One region of the Blautia sp. An46 genome, then DNA from elsewhere that is predicted to be linked to it. Evidence: riboswitches for the same ligand, from Rfam matches in the RefSeq annotation. Region 1 holds a riboswitch; the other holds the start of a gene.
What was found. Region 1 has a riboswitch for cobalamin ahead of B5G00_RS08725 (MATE family efflux transporter). Riboswitches for the same ligand answer to the same signal wherever they lie in the genome.
Positions count from the first base shown of each region.

Region 1 (8,228 bases):
TTCTCTATAATTATGAATTATGTAAACTATAAAGCTACAGAAATCGGTCAGGAAATCCTTCAGGGAAAGGTGGAGGTGAATCCTTTTGCCTATCAAAAGGAATGTGCCTGTGATTACTGTCCTTACCGGAATGTCTGCGGCTTTGATGAGAAAATCCCAGGATATTCCTATCGGAGGCTTGGAACCTGTAAGCCAGAGGAAATCTGGGAAAAGATGAAAGCAGCACTGAAAAATACAACCCACAGGGAGGAGGAATAGATATGGCAGTTTCATGGACAGAAGAACAGCAGCGGGTCATTGACACCAGAGACTGCAATATTCTGGTCAGCGCCGCTGCAGGAAGCGGAAAGACTGCGGTGCTGGTAGAGCGGATCCTTCAGCGGATCCTGGATAAGAACCGGCCTGTGGATATTGACCGGCTGCTGGTAGTGACTTTTACAAGAGCGGCAGCAGGAGAGATGAAAGAGCGGATTGCCAGAGCTATTGAGCAGAGACTGGAGGAGGACAGCGAAAACGAACACCTTTTAAGACAGAGCACTCTGGTCCATCATGCCCAGCTCACTACCATAGACAGCTTTTGTTCCTATGTGGTAAAGAATTATTTCCATCTGATTGACCTGGACCCTTCCTTCCGTATGGGAGATGAAGGGGAGATGCGGCTGATGAAAGCAGACGTGGCAGGAAAAATCCTGGAAGAAGCCTATGGAAGAGAGGATTATAGAGAATTTGCTTCTTTTGTAGAGGGCTTTTCTCAGGGAAAATCCGATGAGAATATTGAAGACCTGGTGCTGAAGCTCTATGAGTTTTCCATGAGTTATCCCTATCCGGAAGAATGGCTGGAGGATTGCCGCAGAGCCTATGATGTAAAGAGTCAGGAGGACCTGGAAAATTCCGCCTGGATGGAGGCAGTAAAAAGAGAAATCAGCAAGCAGATAGAAGAAGCAGGGGAGCTTCTTACTCAGGCATTGGAAGTGGCAGAAGAGGGAGACGGTCCCGGCTTTTATATCCCTCTCCTGGAAGAAGAAAAAAAATCTGTGGAGAAGCTTCTTTCTATGGAGAAGTTTTTTGACTGGAAAGAGGCTGCGGATCATCTGGAATTTAAGCGCCTTCCTCCGGGGAAAAAGGCGGAGAAGGAGCTGGTGGCTGAGGAAAAACAGGAGCTGGCCAAGAACCTTCGCAGCCAGGCAAAAGATCTATTAAATGATCTGAAGGCCAGGTACTTCCAGGAATCCCCAGAGGAAATGGTGGAACACCTTCAGGCAGCGGCCCAGCCCGTAGGAGTGCTGGTGGATCTGACACTGGCTTTTATGGAAGCTTACAAAAAGAAAAAGCAGGAGAAAAATATCCTGGATTTTTCAGACCTGGAACATTATGCTCTGGAAATCCTGGTAAATCACAGCCCGGAAAAGGATGAGCGGACTGGGGCAGCCAGGGAACTGGCAGACCAGTTTGCGGAAATCATGATCGACGAGTATCAGGACAGCAATCTGGTCCAGGAGAAGATTCTTACCTCTGTTTCCCGTGTGGAAGAAGGGGAATACAACATCTTTATGGTAGGAGATGTAAAGCAGAGTATTTATCGGTTCCGACTGGCCCGTCCGGACCTGTTTATGGAAAAATTCCACAGTTATCCGGTGATCCCGGGAGGAAAGACTTACCGCATCGACCTTCATAAAAATTTCCGCAGCCGGGGAACAGTGCTGGACAGTGTGAATTATATTTTCTACCAGATCATGGGAGAGGACCTGGGCGGGGTAGAGTACGATAAAGATGCAGCGCTTTATCCCCAGGGACAGTTTCCAGAGCTTCCAAAGGAAACAGAGCCTGCAGCGGAAGTCCTTCTTCTGGAGGAAGACGACCCGGTATGGCAGGAACAGGACAGTCCGGAAACTGCCCGGGAGCTGGAGGCAAGGATGATTGCCCTGCGTATCCGGGAACTGAGAGAGACAGGGCAGGTGACAGACAAAGAAACCGGAGAGTTAAGACCGGTGAAATATTCGGATATCACCATTCTTCTCAGAACCATGACCGGCTGGTCCGAGACTTTTAAAAAGATCCTGAATTCCTGCAATATTCCGGCCAGTGTTACCACAAAGACAGGATATTTCTCTGCCCCTGAGGTAGCGGCTGTGCTGGACTACCTGCAGATTTTGGACAATCCCTTTCAGGATATCCCTCTGGCAGGGGCTTTGAAAAACCAGTCTCAGGGATTTACCTTTGAAGAACTGACCCAGATCCGGAATCTGGGAAACGCAGGAGAGAAGATTACTCTTTATGAGGCGCTGCTGGAGACAGAAAAGGTTCCCAATCCCCTCCAGGATAAGGTGATAGGTTTTTTAAAAACCTATCGGAAACTGCGCCGGGAAGTGCCTTATACTCCTATCCATCAGCTTATCTGGGATTTCTTTGACCAGACAGGCTTTCTTCTCTGGCAGCAGGCATTCCCTTCCGGAGAGCAGAGAAAGGCCAATCTTCTCATGCTCCTGGAAAAAGCCAGGGACTATGAGAGCACCAGCTACAGGGGGCTGTTCAACTTTGTCCGGTATATTGAAAATCTGAAAAAATATCAGGTGGATTTTGGGGAAGCCAACATTCTCTCAGAAAAAGAGGATACGGTGAAGATCATGAGTATCCACGGCAGCAAAGGCCTGGAATTCCCTGTGGTATTTGTGGCAGGTATGGGAAAACAGATGAATATGCAGGATGCCAGAGAGAGTATTGTACTCCATCCGGATCTGGGGATCGGTGCGCCTTGTGTAGATGAAAAACTGCGAATCCGGACCAGAACCATTCTCCAGCGGGCCATTCAGCAGGAGATTACTCTGGAAAGTCTGGGAGAGGAGCTGCGGATCCTCTATGTAGCCCTTACAAGGGCAAAAGAAAAACTGATTCTTACAGGGACGATTTCAAAGCTGGCAGAGAGGCTTTCCCAGCAGGAAATGCTGAAGCGGCGGGAACAGACCCGGCTGCCCTATGGGGTGCGGATGAAGGGCAAAAGTTATCTGGACTGGATTTTGTCGGCCCTGGCCAGACACAGAGTTATGAAGGAGCTGTACCAGTCAGTGAATCTTGGAGTATATCCCCTGAACCCACTTTATGAAGGCTCCGGAGATTTTAAGATCCGGAAGGTGTCGCCTCTGGAGCTGGTAAGGGGAGAATTGGATGCCAGAACCAGAGAGCTGGAAGAAAAGGAAGGATACCTGAACTGGGATACTGGAAAAGTCTACGACTCTGATACGAAGAAAGAACTGGAAGAAAGTTTTTCCTATGTGTATCCTTATAAAGACCTTGCCAGGATTCCGGCCAAGGTGACGGTATCTGAGGTAAAAAGGATTCAGACAGAAGAGGACGAGGAAAGTCTGAATCTCTATCCGGACAGCGGGAAAGATCAGAAAACGGTTTCTGGTGAAGAAGAACCAGAAGAGGGTTATGTTCCGGCATTTATGAGAACGGAGCAGGAGGAGCTGAAGGGTGCAGAAAGAGGGACTGCCTATCATGCAGTTCTGGAACGGCTGGATTATGAGAAAACTGGCAGTCTGGAAGAGGTGAGAGGACAGATACAGGAACTTTGCCGTATGGGAAAGATTTCCCAGGCAGTGCAAAGCTCCGTATGGCCCAAAGATATTTATGACCTTGCCGAAAGCAGCCTGGGACAGAGAATGAAAGCAGCAGCGGCAAAAGGGCTCTTAAAGAGAGAACAGCCCTTTGTCATAGGAGTGCCTGCTTCTTCAGTAAGCAGGGAGTATCAATCAGAAGAAGAAATCCTGGTCCAGGGAATTATCGACGCTTTCTTTGAGGAAGAAGACGGCCTGGTGCTGGTAGACTATAAGACAGACCGAATACCCTCAGGAAATCCCCAGGAGCTGACAGAAAAATACAGGATACAGCTTCTGTATTATCAGGAAGCCCTGGAGCGTATGACAGGGAAAAAAGTAAAAGAAAAATACATCTACTCCTTTTATCTGAAAAAAGAAATCCCGGTGTGAGAGTGCCGGGGTTTTTTACTTTTCTTCCATAAATCTTTAGAAATTCTTAATATAATATTGTTGACAAAATTATATTATATGACATATAGTATTAAATAAGAAATAGCAAAGGGGTGAGGAAATGATTTTCAATACAGGTGCAGCCCTTCTGGATGCCATCGTTCTGGCAGTTGTGTCCAGAGAGGAGGAGGGGACCTATGGTTATAAGATTACTCAGGATGTGCGCCGGGTACTGGAAGTTTCAGAATCCACCCTGTATCCGGTTCTGAGGCGCCTTCAGAAAGATGAGTGCCTGGAAACCTATGACCGGGAATTCGCAGGCAGGAACAGGAGATATTATAAAGTTACCGAAAAAGGTATGGTACAAATGAATCTATACAGGGAAGAATGGAAAAGCTACTCAACGAAAATCAGCAGATTGTTTGAGGGAGGGGAACTGAAATGAACAGAACAGAATTTTTAGAGCAGCTGGAACGGCTGCTGTGGGATATACCGGAGTCTGAGAGAAAGGAGGCTCTGGAATATTATCAGGATTACTTTGAAGACGCCGGAGCAGAGAATGAAGGAAAAGTGATCCAGGAGCTGGGAAGCCCCGGTAAGGTAGCGGCCATCATCCGGTCAGATCTGGAAAATGAAGGGATACAGTACGGAGAATATACAGAGACGGGATATACGGACGAGAGATTCCAGGAGAAAAAGGTGCCGGAACCTTCGGAAATGAAAGAAAACAGTGAGAGATCTGAAACCGGCCAGGAAGAAAATAACTGGGACGGCACCAGATACAGAGATCCCCAGGGGGAGAGAAGGCAGCACAGCTATGACGGCCCTTACAGCAGAGCCGGATACGGAAGAAATTACGGACAGAATCCAAGACATTCCAGAAGCGGAGCCGGCTGGATTCTGCTGATCATTTTTGCTGTAGTGGCCCTCCCCTTTGTGTTTGGTTTCGGAATGGGGGCCCTGGGCCTGCTGATAGGAATCATCGGAGGGATCATCGGACTCCTGGCAGGAGGGATCGGCCTGACCGTAGGCGGCCTTATGTTTCTGATTCACAGCCTGGTGTTCCAGCTGGCTTCTCCCCCTACGGCAGTTGCCTGTGTGGGAGGGGCTCTTATGATGACGGCAGTTGGTATTCTGCTGCTTCTGGCTTTCATCTGGCTGATCTTCCGGGCGTTTCCGGCTGTATTCCGCTGGGCGGTGGATTTGATCCAGAGGGTCCTGCACAGAGGTATCCGGGGAGGTGAAAATTCATGAAAAAGTTTACAAAAATTGCTTTGATCACAGCTCTTGTCATGCTGGTCACAGGAGGGATCCTGACAGCAGGGGGAATCCTTTTCGGGGCTTCCCCAAAGGCATTTCTGGACGGCCTGGAAAGAAGCACAGAAAATAATCATGTTTTTTACCGCTGGTTTGGAACTGACTGGCTGGAACGGCTGACGGACCTGGACGATCTGGAAGAGATGGGAGAGGAATGGGAAAATTACTGGCAGGAAAGAGGAGAATCCTGGACCAGAGACTGGTCTGATGAAACCGGTGTCCGCAATATGGACTGGTCCGAGGCCAGCCAGAGGGGCAGCATTGAGGCTTCAAGGGTGAAAAGTCTTTATGTGACAGCAGAAGCGGGAGAAATCCGGATACAGCCCTCTCCGGATGAAAAAATATGGGTTTCAGGTTCCGGACTGGATTCTAGTCTGTATGTGGCAGATTTTGACATTGATACAGGAGTCCTTACTGTATCCAGAAGCGATGGGCTTGTGGACAGCAGCAGGTCTTTACTGATCCAGATCCCTCAGGCTAAGGTATTTGAGGAGCTGTACCTGAACTCCAGCGCAGGAAGCCTGGAAGCAGAAGGAAAACTTGCGGCCGGGAGCTGTGATATAGATGTGGCGGCAGGTAATCTGGAGGTGGAACTGATGGAGGCTGACGATTCCACTCTGAACTGTGACGCCGGACGGCTACGGATAAAATATACCGGAAGACTGGAGGACTATACGGCAGATGTCCGTGTGGACTCCGGCGCCCTGGACCTGGGCGGAGAAAGTATAGATGGCTTTCATGAAGGAACATTTGGAGCAGTATCTTCAGATAAGACCATGGACATAGAGAACAATGCAGGAAATATCAGAATAGATTTTGAGGATCAATAGAAAGGAGTATGTGTCATGTCAGATAAGAGATTATATCGTTCTTCTGTAAATTATATGCTGGCGGGAGTCTGCGGAGGGATCGGGGAGTATTTTAACATAGATCCTACCCTGATCCGCCTTGCCTGGGTTATTGTGACCTGTATGAGTTTTGGCTCCGGGATCATCGCTTATATTATTGCAGCCATTGTTATTCCAAAATAGAAGAATATATGACAGAAAGCAGAAAAAGCTGAATAAAGGGAAAGAAAAGGGCCATACTCTAAGAAAAAGGAGTGTGGCTTTTGATGTCTAAGAAAAAAGAAGAAAAAATTGATTTAAACAAGATTCCTCAGGAGGAACAGTTGAAATATGAGATAGCAGAAGAACTGGGGGTTCTGGATAAAGTTCTGGAAAGGGGCTGGAAAAGTCTGTCCGCTAAGGAAACTGGACGGATTGGAGGACTTATGACCAAGAGAAGACGAGAGGAAAAGATGAAAGAAAAAGTGGATGAAAACAGTAATATTTCTTGACGCAAATCTCTGCTGGTGGTATTATACAAGTGTGTAATTCCATAAACCTATTGAGTGCATCAGCGTTGACCGCACAACACTGGTGAAAAGGGAATCAGGTGAGAATCCTGAGCGATCCGGTCACTGTATTTGGGGAGCAATGTCAGCAAAATCCATTGTACGAAAGTATGAGAAGGAGAGGCAAAGCGGAGAACCATAAGTCAGGAAACCTGCTTAATAGCAGTAAGGTGAAAACTTCCGTGCAAAGTTTGAAATCCCTGTAGCCCTGGATGGGGCTATATGTTTCCGCTTTTCATGTGAAGGCGGAATTTTTTATGGAATAGTGCCGAAAGGTAAACGCCTGAATTTATAGAATTATGCATGATTAAATGGCAGACGGTTCTCCCGGTTTCTAAATGTTGTCCTGTATATCCAATCCGTTTTCCCGCAACAAACGGAACATACACATCCTCCGCAGGACAGAGAAATCGTGACAAAACCGGGAGAAACGCCGGAAACTTCATATTATTTCTTATTTATGAAAAGAAGAGGTCATTATCGCCCTCTTCTTTTTGTACAGAGGTCCTTAGTGTATTGAGGGCAGGATAAGGAAAAGAAAGAGACAGATAAAATGACGGAATATACAGAAAAGAGAAAAATCAGACCAGAAGAGCGGCTTGCCGCTTTTTTTCGGCAAAAGGGAGAGATAACAAGAAGGGAAAAACTGTCGATTGTCTGGCAGATGAGCGTTCCCGCCATCATGGCTCAGATAACCTCTATTTTAATGCAGTATATTGACCAGGCAATGGTGGGAAACCTTGGGGCCCAGGCGTCAGCATCTATTGGAGTTGTCTCCACAAGCACCTGGCTTCTTAGCGGACTGTGCAGCGGCGTGGCTACAGGTTTTTCTGTACAGGCTGCACACCAGATTGGAGCGGGCAGAGAGGCCAATGCCAGAAAAATCCTGAAACACGGACTTGCCGCAGCCCTTTGTTTTTCCCTTATCCTCATGGCAGTGGGAATAGCCATCAGCGGGAAACTTCCTGTATGGCTGGGAGCAGGAGAAGAGCTTTGGACAGATGCATCAGGCTATTTCTTTGTCTATGCATGTTCTCTTCCTGCAGTGCAGATAAACCGGCTGGCAGGCTCCATGCTTCAGTGCAGCGGAAATATGCGGACGCCCAGTATATTAAACGCCAGTATGTGTCTTCTGGACATTGTTTTCAATATGATCTTTATACGGCACTACGGTGTGCTGGGAGCAGCAATAGGAACAGCCCTTGCTCAGGCTGTAGTATGTATTTTTATGCTCCGGGCGGTTTGCTTCCGCTCCCCTGTGTTTCGATTCAGAGGAGAAAAGGGAGGAATGGATAAGAAGATTTTTACCACTGCTTTTCAGGTGGGAGCTCCGCTGGCCTTTGAACATGTGGCTGTCTGTGGGGCTATGATCGTTACTACCAGGATCATTGCACCCCTGGGAACTGTGGCTATTGCAGCAAACTCTTTTGCAGTAACAGCGGAGAGCCTCTGCTATATGCCAGGGTATGGGATTGCTGAGGCAGCTACTGCTCTGGTAGGACAGAGCCTGGGAGCCGGGAGGGAAAAGA
Region 1 covers NZ_NFIF01000009.1:7,362-15,589, forward strand. The annotation lists gene addB (helicase-exonuclease AddAB subunit AddB) at 1-258, shown strand, start outside; gene addA (helicase-exonuclease AddAB subunit AddA) at 261-3,986, shown strand; gene B5G00_RS08700 (PadR family transcriptional regulator) at 4,108-4,431, shown strand; gene B5G00_RS08705 (DUF1700 domain-containing protein) at 4,428-5,240, shown strand; gene B5G00_RS08710 (DUF4097 family beta strand repeat-containing protein) at 5,237-6,133, shown strand; gene B5G00_RS08715 (PspC domain-containing protein) at 6,149-6,334, shown strand; gene B5G00_RS08720 (small, acid-soluble spore protein, alpha/beta type) at 6,418-6,642, shown strand; cobalamin riboswitch at 6,678-6,873, shown strand; gene B5G00_RS08725 (MATE family efflux transporter) at 7,253-8,228, shown strand, end outside.

Region 2 (8,228 bases), on a different contig from region 1:
CTCTGACAGCACCTGAATTCTGCCATCGTAACACCGGGCTTCCATAGCGTCATAAAGTTTATTGGAGCGGGAGATAGCCCGCATCATAAGTACAGAGCCCAGCAGCCCAAAAGACTTTAAAGAAGTCCTGTAATCTTTATTTCCAAGACGGCAGTTCTGGGATGTGGTAATAGCAGAAGCTGTGTTCAGGAGAATAAAAATAAAACGATAGATCAGCAGCATCAGCTCAATAAGAAGACCAGGGCAGTGGAGTTTTCCCAGTACTTCCAGGATATCCGGCATAGGTGTGGTAAAGGATAGAAAATACAAGCAGGATACGGCTCCCAAGGCCGTCAGGATCAACTGTACTGCGTAGAAAAAAGAATCGGTACTTGCCGTCACATACCAACTGCCGATTGAAATCGCAAAAAGGTCCAAAGGGGCTTTTCTAATGTTAAACATAATTGCTATTGTGCTCAGGAATAAAAAAGCCAGTGGTACAGTGAGAAAACCCAGATAACGGGAAACAGGGACTCCGCCTTTCCATACGGCAAGAATCCCTGTCACAGCTAAAACAATACATGCCACTGCAATGGAACGACTCATTACACAAATGCAAAGTGTAATCACTGCAAAGGCAAATTTTTCACCGGCATTTTCATAGCGAAGCTTTGAATTATAACAGAGCTTGTCTATGGTAATCACGGGAAACTCCTTCCTTTATTGTTCTTCATGTTTCATCCATTTTCTTCGTTCCACGAACCTGCCCATGATAAAGGCAATGATTCCCACGCCGATACCGGTCTGGATACAAAAGAAAAGGCTTTCAACCTCTCCTGGCAGTTCTCCGCCAATGAGCCTTTCCAGAATAGGAGTGGCCCAGGGCTCATAGGAAGAATCCACCTCTTCTACTACCTGGCTGCCTGCATCATCGGAGCCTCCGAATTCAGCATCTTTTAAAGCGAAGAGAGGAACCAGAGCGATTAAAAAAATTAAGAGGATTCCCAGAAACACTTTCTTTTTCATGGCTTATTTTCCCTCCTTTATAAATCCGATAGTACGAAGCTCTGGCTTTGCATAGGTTTCCAGTCCCATGACGATGAGGACTGTGATGATTCCTTCAATGATGGCCAGAGGCACCTGGGTAGGAGCAAAAACCACAAGAAATTTCACCAAAGCGCCGCCTATGCTAGTATCTGCATGGTGAGCAAGAGCCATCTGCAAAGCGGTGATGCAGTATGTGAATAAGTCGCCTAAAGCGGCGGCCAGAAAAACACTGGCCCGCTTGTTCATCCCACTTTTGTTACAAAGTTTATATATCCCATAGGAAAGGAAAGGTCCTGCTATGGCCATGGAAAAGGTATTGGCCCCAATAGTGGTAAGGCCGCCGTGAGCCAGCAGAATGGCCTGGAACAAAAGAACGATCAGTCCCAGCACAGAAACAGCAGAGGGACCGAACAAAATGGCACCCAGTCCAGTTCCTGTCATATGAGAACAGCTTCCTGTTACGGAAGGGATCTTCAGTGATGAGATCACAAAGATAAAGGCGCCGGACATGGCCAGCAGTGTGATCAGATTTCGGTGGTCATTTAAAGTTTTCTTTATGGACATGAAACCTGCGATCAAAAATGGCAGGCACAAAACACCCCAGGCAATGCAAAAACCTCCGGGCAGATATCCCTCCATAATGTGCATGGCGCTGACATTGGGGACAATGCCGAAGGTGAGGGCAAAAGCCCCTGCCAGAGCCAGAATACGTTTTTCCTGTTTACTCATTTTCTTCTCCTTTCTGATAGTAAAATGTGATTTTCCCGCTGCAGTATATTTTTGCGGGACTTTTTTATTGGGAACAAAGCTCCCTGTACAATAAAAAAACCTGAGGGATGATTCCCACAGGCTACCAGAAGAACAAGAGGTATAGCAAATAGAATTGAACTGCTATGAGCCAACCTGTTCTTACACGAGGCCATCGTTCGTAACCTGTGTAAATTTCGTGCACAAGGCAGGTCTTCTGACTTAGGCATCCTCACCGTATTTCAGCCTTCCCAGGTAATTCCCAGTGACGCAGGTCTTACAAAAACCTTACAAGAAATACGGCTCCTCCTTTACAGCGGCGTGACCGTGTGAGCTTTTCACTCAGCTTTCCTATTCTCCCGCATTTTATGCAGGCACCTTTGTACATTCAATTCTGGATTTATTGTAGCATATACAGGATTTTTGTCAATAGGAATCAATCATTGCACGGGAAAGAATTCTATGCTAAGATGAGAAAAGATTGAGTGGAGATAAGACCGTTCATAATTCATAAGAGAAAGAAAATAGGGGAGAGTAAAGACATGAGTATTTCCATGATTGGAATCGACTACAAAAAGGCATCAGTAGATGTTCGGGCCCAGTTTTCATTTACGAAAAAAAATACAGTTGCAGCCCTGGAAAATCTGAAAAAAGAGCCGGGAATCCTGGGCTGTATTATTCTGTCTACCTGTAACCGTATGGAGATTTGGGCCAGTACTGGGGAAGACTGGAAAGGTTCTCTCTATGAATTTTTATGCAGAGAAAAAGAGAAGGATCCGGATGAATTCCGGCAGTATTTTGTTTCCAGAAAAGAAGAGGAGGCCGTAGAGCATTTGTTCTATCTTACCAGTGGCCTGAAATCCCAGATTCTTGCAGAGGACCAGATCATTACCCAGGTGAAAGATGCCCTAGCCCTTTCCAGAGAAGCTTACTGTACAGATAATGTTCTGGAGGTTTTATTCCGCATGGCGGTTACTGCTGCAAAGAAAGTAAAAACCCAGGTAAGCTTTTCCAGAGCCAACAGCTCTGTAATCCACCAGGCTATAGAACGTCTGGAAAATCAGGGATTTTCCATCCAGGGAAAAACCTGTATGGTTATTGGAAACGGCGAAATGGGGAAGGTAACTGCTCTGGCTCTTAAGGAAGCAGGAGCAGATGTAACGGTCACAGTGCGGCAGTACCGCAGCGGAATTGTGACAATCCCTCAGGGCTGCGACAGGATCAATTATGGAGAGCGTCTGGAGTTTCTTCCAAAATGTGATCTGGCAGTCAGCGCTACAGCAAGTCCTAATTATACGCTGACTATGGAGCAGATTGAAAATGCAGAAATTCCCGGACATATTGTTCTTATCGACTTGGCAGTGCCAAGAGACATAGAGCCTTCGGCAGGGACCCTTAGTAATGTGACTTTGTACGATATTGACAGTTTCAAGATTGATGCGGTATCTCCCAAGCTCCAGGCCAGCCTTGACCAGGCAGGGAAGATCCTTCAGGAGCAGCAGGAGGAGTTTTACAGCTGGTACAATGGCAGAGATCTGATCCCAAGGATTCAGGAGATCAAGGCAGATGCAGTAGAAGATCTGAATCTCCGTATCATGAAGATATTAAGGAAGACTCCCATGGAAGAGAAAGACCGGGAAAATCTTTTAAATGCCATTGACACAGCTGCCGGGAAAGTGGTCAACAAGATGATGTTCGGCCTGAAGGATTTTATGAAAGAAGAAGAGTTTATAAATTGTGTGGAAGGGTTGGAGAAGCTATATGAAGAGTAAAGAGAAAAAAATGTTTCCCCTCTTTGTGGACCTGACCCAAAAAAAGGTTCTGGTAGTAGGGGCAGGGAAAATTGCCTCCCGGAGAGTAAAAACCCTTTTGCCCTTTGCAGGAGAAGTGGTGGTAGAAGCCCCTGAGGCTTCTGAAGAGATCCTCAGTCTGGCCCGTCAGGGAGAGATCCTTTACAAAGAAAAGACCTATTCCAGAGAGGACCTTTATGATGCAGATCTGGTCATTGCGGCCACAGACAACAAAGAAGTAAATGAAGATATTTACAGTGCCTGCAAATGTCTGGGAATTCAGGTAAATGTAGCCAGCGACCAGAATAAATGCGACTTTCATTTTCCAGGAATCCTGGAATACGAGGGTGTAGTCATAGGATTCAACGGAAGCGGAAAAGACCACAGGAAAGTGAGAGAGGTCCGGGAAAAAACCCAGAAGGTATTGCTGGGAGACAACATGGAGGTACAAGATGAAGAAAGTCATAATCGGCAGCCGTGAAAGCCGGCTGGCAGTGATCCAGAGTGAAATGGTAAAAAAATATATAGAAGAACACTCTCCGGAGATCCAGGCAGAGATCCTGACTATGAAAACAACAGGGGACATTATCCTGGACAGGACACTGGATAAGATCGGAGGAAAAGGGCTTTTTGTGAAAGAACTGGATAAGGCTCTTATGGAAAAGAGAAGTGACCTCTCTGTGCACAGCCTGAAGGATATGCCTATGGAAGTACCGGAGGAGCTGCCTTTGGTGTCCTATTCCAAAAGAGAGGATCCCCGGGATGTGCTGGTCCTTCCAAAAGGACAGGAAACCATGGACAAGAGGAAGCCTATAGGCTGTTCCAGCCTCCGGAGAATCCTTCAGCTAAAGGAGCTTTTTCCGGATATGGAATTTAAGAGCGTACGTGGAAATGTCCTGACCCGGCTGAAAAAGCTGGACAGCGGAGAATACAGTGCCCTGGTCCTGGCAGCAGCAGGACTGAAAAGGCTGGGACTGGAAAACAGGATCAGCCGTTATTTTACTGTGGAAGAAATCATACCCGCTGCTGGCCAGGGAATCCTGGCAGTCCAGGGAAGGGCCGGAGAGGATTATTCTTACCTGGCAGATTTCCAGGATCCGGAGGCTGCCGCTGCAGCCAGAGCAGAGCGGGCCTTTGTCCGCTATCTGGACGGTGGCTGTTCTTCTCCCGTAGCGGCTCACGGACAGGTTCTGGGAGAGGAATTATTCCTCATGGGATTGTACTATGAGGAAGAAACAGGAAAATACATAAGAGGCAGCGAAAAAGGCAGAATTTCCTCGGCAGAGGAACTGGGGATTTCCCTTGCCCGCAGGCTGCAGGAAACATGCAGGAAAGAAAATCAGCAGTAAAGGAGCAGATAGATATGAGTACAGGAAAGGTCTGGCTGGTAGGCGCCGGCCCGGGAGATCCGGGCCTGTTTACCGTAAAAGGCAGAGAAATCTTACAGAACGCAGAGGTGGTAGTCTATGACAGCCTGGTTGGACAGGGAGTCTTATCCCAGATTCCAAAAGAGGCAAAAGCCATCAATGTGGGAAAACGGGCTTCTCATCACACTATGCCCCAGGAGAAGATCAATCAGGTCCTGGTAGAAGAGGCAAAGAAAGGCTGCCGTGTGGTGCGTCTGAAGGGAGGGGATCCTTTCCTTTTCGGAAGAGGAGGAGAGGAGCTGGAGCTTCTGACAAAGGAGCAGATTCCCTATGAGGTGGTGCCGGGAGTAACTTCCCCTATTGCAGTGCCTGCCTATAACGGCATCCCTGTGACTCACCGGGACTATACTTCTTCCCTTCATATTATCACCGGTCATAAACGCCAGGGAGAAGCCTACGATATTGATTTTAAGGCACTGGTGGACACCAAAGGCACCCTCGTTTTTCTCATGGGAGTTACAGCCCTTCCGGATATCTGCGCCTCTCTTCTGGAGGCAGGAATGGATCCACAGATGCCTGCGGCAGTTCTCCAGAAAGGAACGACTGCAGGGCAGAAAAGGATTGTTTCCACAGTGGCGGAACTGCCGGAAGAAGTAAAGCGGCAGGGAGTGGAAACTCCGGCGATCATTGTGGTAGGAAAGGTCTGCGCTCTGGCAGAGGAATTTGCCTGGTATGAAAAGCTTCCGCTGGCCGGTTATAAAGTATTGGTGACCAGACCAAAAGATCTGATCTCCACCATGTCTGCCAAGCTTCGGACACTGGGTGCGGAAGTTCTGGAACTGCCTGCTATACGGACAGAGCCCCTGGAAGACCAGAGAGAACTGCATCAGGCCTTTAAAGAGCTGGATACTTATGACTGGGCTGCATTTACCAGTCCTACAGGAGTGAAGGTCTTCTTTGAAGAACTGCTGAAGACCGGAACAGATATCAGAAAGCTGGGAGGAATCCGGATTGCCGCTATCGGCAAAGGCACCGAGAAAGCTTTGAAAGAGAGAGGCCTGATCCCGGATCTGATTCCGGAAATCTATGACGGAGCTTCCCTTGGAAAAGCCCTGCGAGATGCCTGCTGCGGGGAAGAGCGGATTTTGATCCCTCGCGCTAAGATTGGAAATCATGAAATCCTGGAGGAGCTGGAAAAGAAACCGGGCCTTCGGATCTCAGATATCGCCACTTATGATACTTTTTATGAAAATCAGGAAATCATAGATGAGAAAAAAGAATTTGAACAGGGCGGGATAGACTGTGCGGTATTCACCAGCGCCTCTACAGTAAGAGGATTTGCAGCGGCCTGCCCGGATCTGGATTATACAAAGGTCACAGCGGCCTGTATTGGAAAACAGACAAAAGCAGCGGCAGACTCCTATGGAATGAAGACCTATATGGCCGAAAAAGCTACCATAGACAGTGTGCTGGAGCTGGTAATAAGATTAAAGGAAAAGGAGTGTTGACAAATGGACATGGGGATCAGACCCAGAAGACTCAGAGGGGGAGAAAGTTTAAGAAAAATGGTAAGAGAGACCAGAATGGATAAAAGCTCTCTGATCTACCCCATCTTTGTAAGAGAGGGAGAGAATCTGAAAGAAGAAATCGCTACTATGCCTGGGCAGTACCGGTACAGCCTGGACCGGCTTCCGGAAAAACTGGAGGAATTAAAAAAAGCAGGAGTAGATAAGGTAATGTTTTTCGGTATTCCTGACCACAAAGACGAGGTCGGAAGCCAGGCATATGCAGAGGATGGAATTGTTCAGAAGGCTCTTCGGAAAGCGAGAGAAGAATTTCAGGATGAGCTATATCTGATCACCGATGTATGTATGTGTGAGTATACTTCCCATGGACACTGCGGCATCCTCTGTGGACATGAAGTGGACAATGACAAAACCCTGGAATATCTGGCCCAGACAGCTCTTTCTCATGCAGAGGCTGGAGCGGATATGGTAGCGCCCTCTGATATGATGGACGGAAGAGTCCGGGCTATCCGCACCATCCTGGATAAGAACGGCTACCGGGATATTCCCATTATGTCTTATGCAGTGAAATATGCCTCTGCCTTTTACGGACCTTTCCGTGATGCAGCAGGTTCTGCCCCGGCTTTCGGCGACAGAAAGAGCTATCAGATGGACTTCCATAACCGAAGAGAAGCTATTAAAGAAGCTCTTCTGGATGTAGAAGAGGGAGCGGATATTATCATGGTAAAACCGGCAATGAATTATCTGGACATTATCCGGGAGGTAAAAGACCAGATCCATCTTCCGGTGGCATCTTATTCCGTCAGCGGAGAGTACGCTATGGTCAAGGCAGGAGCAAAGCTGGGATACATAGAGGAGGACCGGATCATCTGTGAGATGGCAGTCAGCGCTTTCAGAGCAGGAACAGATATTTATTTAACTTATTTTGCAGAAGAAATCGCAAAATTCTTAGACGAAGGGAGAATCGGATAATGACAAGATCAGAAGAGCTGTTTCAGAGAGCAGTGAAAAGAATCCCGGGAGGAGTAAACAGCCCGGTACGAGCCTTTGGTTCTGTAGATGAGGCTCCCAGATTTATCCAGGGAGCTGTGGGAAGCAAGATTTTTGATGTGGACGGAAACGCTTATACAGATTATATCGGTTCCTGGGGTCCTATGATCCTGGGGCATAATGATGAGCGGATAAAAGAAGCGGTGATCCGTGCCAGCGAGAACGGATTAAGTTTTGGCTGCGCTACAGAGCGGGAAGTAGAGATGGCAGAGTTTATCTGCCAGCGGATCCCTCATGTGGAAATGATCCGTATGGTGAATTCCGGTACAGAAGCAGTTATGAGCGCTATCCGCACGGCCAGAGGCTATACCGGTAAGAATAAGATTATTAAGTTCGCCGGCTGCTACCATGGTCATACGGACGCCATGCTGGTAAGTGCAGGAAGCGGCGTGATGACCAGCGGCGTACCGGACAGTGCCGGTGTGCCAAAAGGCTGTACCCAGGATACAATGATCGCAGTGTATAATGATCTTGATAGCGTAGAAAAATTAATGGCAGAAAGCCAGGATCAGGTGGCAGCAGTGATTGTAGAGCCGGTGGCCGCCAATATGGGTGTGGTTCCTCCTGAAGACGGTTTTCTTCAGGGTCTGAGAGATCTGTGTGACAAGCATAAAGCCCTGCTGATCTTTGATGAGGTGATTACCGGTTTCCGCTTAAGATTCGGGGGCGCGGCAGAATACTACGGAGTGACGCCTGACATGGTTACTTATGGAAAGATCATC
Region 2 covers NZ_NFIF01000020.1:39,629-47,856, forward strand. The annotation lists gene cbiQ (cobalt ECF transporter T component CbiQ) at 1-684, opposite strand, end outside; gene B5G00_RS14820 (energy-coupling factor ABC transporter substrate-binding protein) at 700-1,005, opposite strand; gene B5G00_RS14825 (energy-coupling factor ABC transporter permease) at 1,009-1,755, opposite strand; cobalamin riboswitch at 1,964-2,169, opposite strand; gene hemA (glutamyl-tRNA reductase) at 2,316-3,545, shown strand; gene B5G00_RS14835 (precorrin-2 dehydrogenase/sirohydrochlorin ferrochelatase family protein) at 3,535-4,044, shown strand; gene hemC (hydroxymethylbilane synthase) at 4,016-4,912, shown strand; gene cobA (uroporphyrinogen-III C-methyltransferase) at 4,927-6,438, shown strand; gene hemB (porphobilinogen synthase) at 6,442-7,428, shown strand; gene hemL (glutamate-1-semialdehyde 2,1-aminomutase) at 7,428-8,228, shown strand, end outside.
Region 2: it holds a riboswitch for cobalamin, as region 1 does, so the genes downstream of both, B5G00_RS14825 (energy-coupling factor ABC transporter permease) here and B5G00_RS08725 (MATE family efflux transporter) in region 1, are expected to answer to the same signal.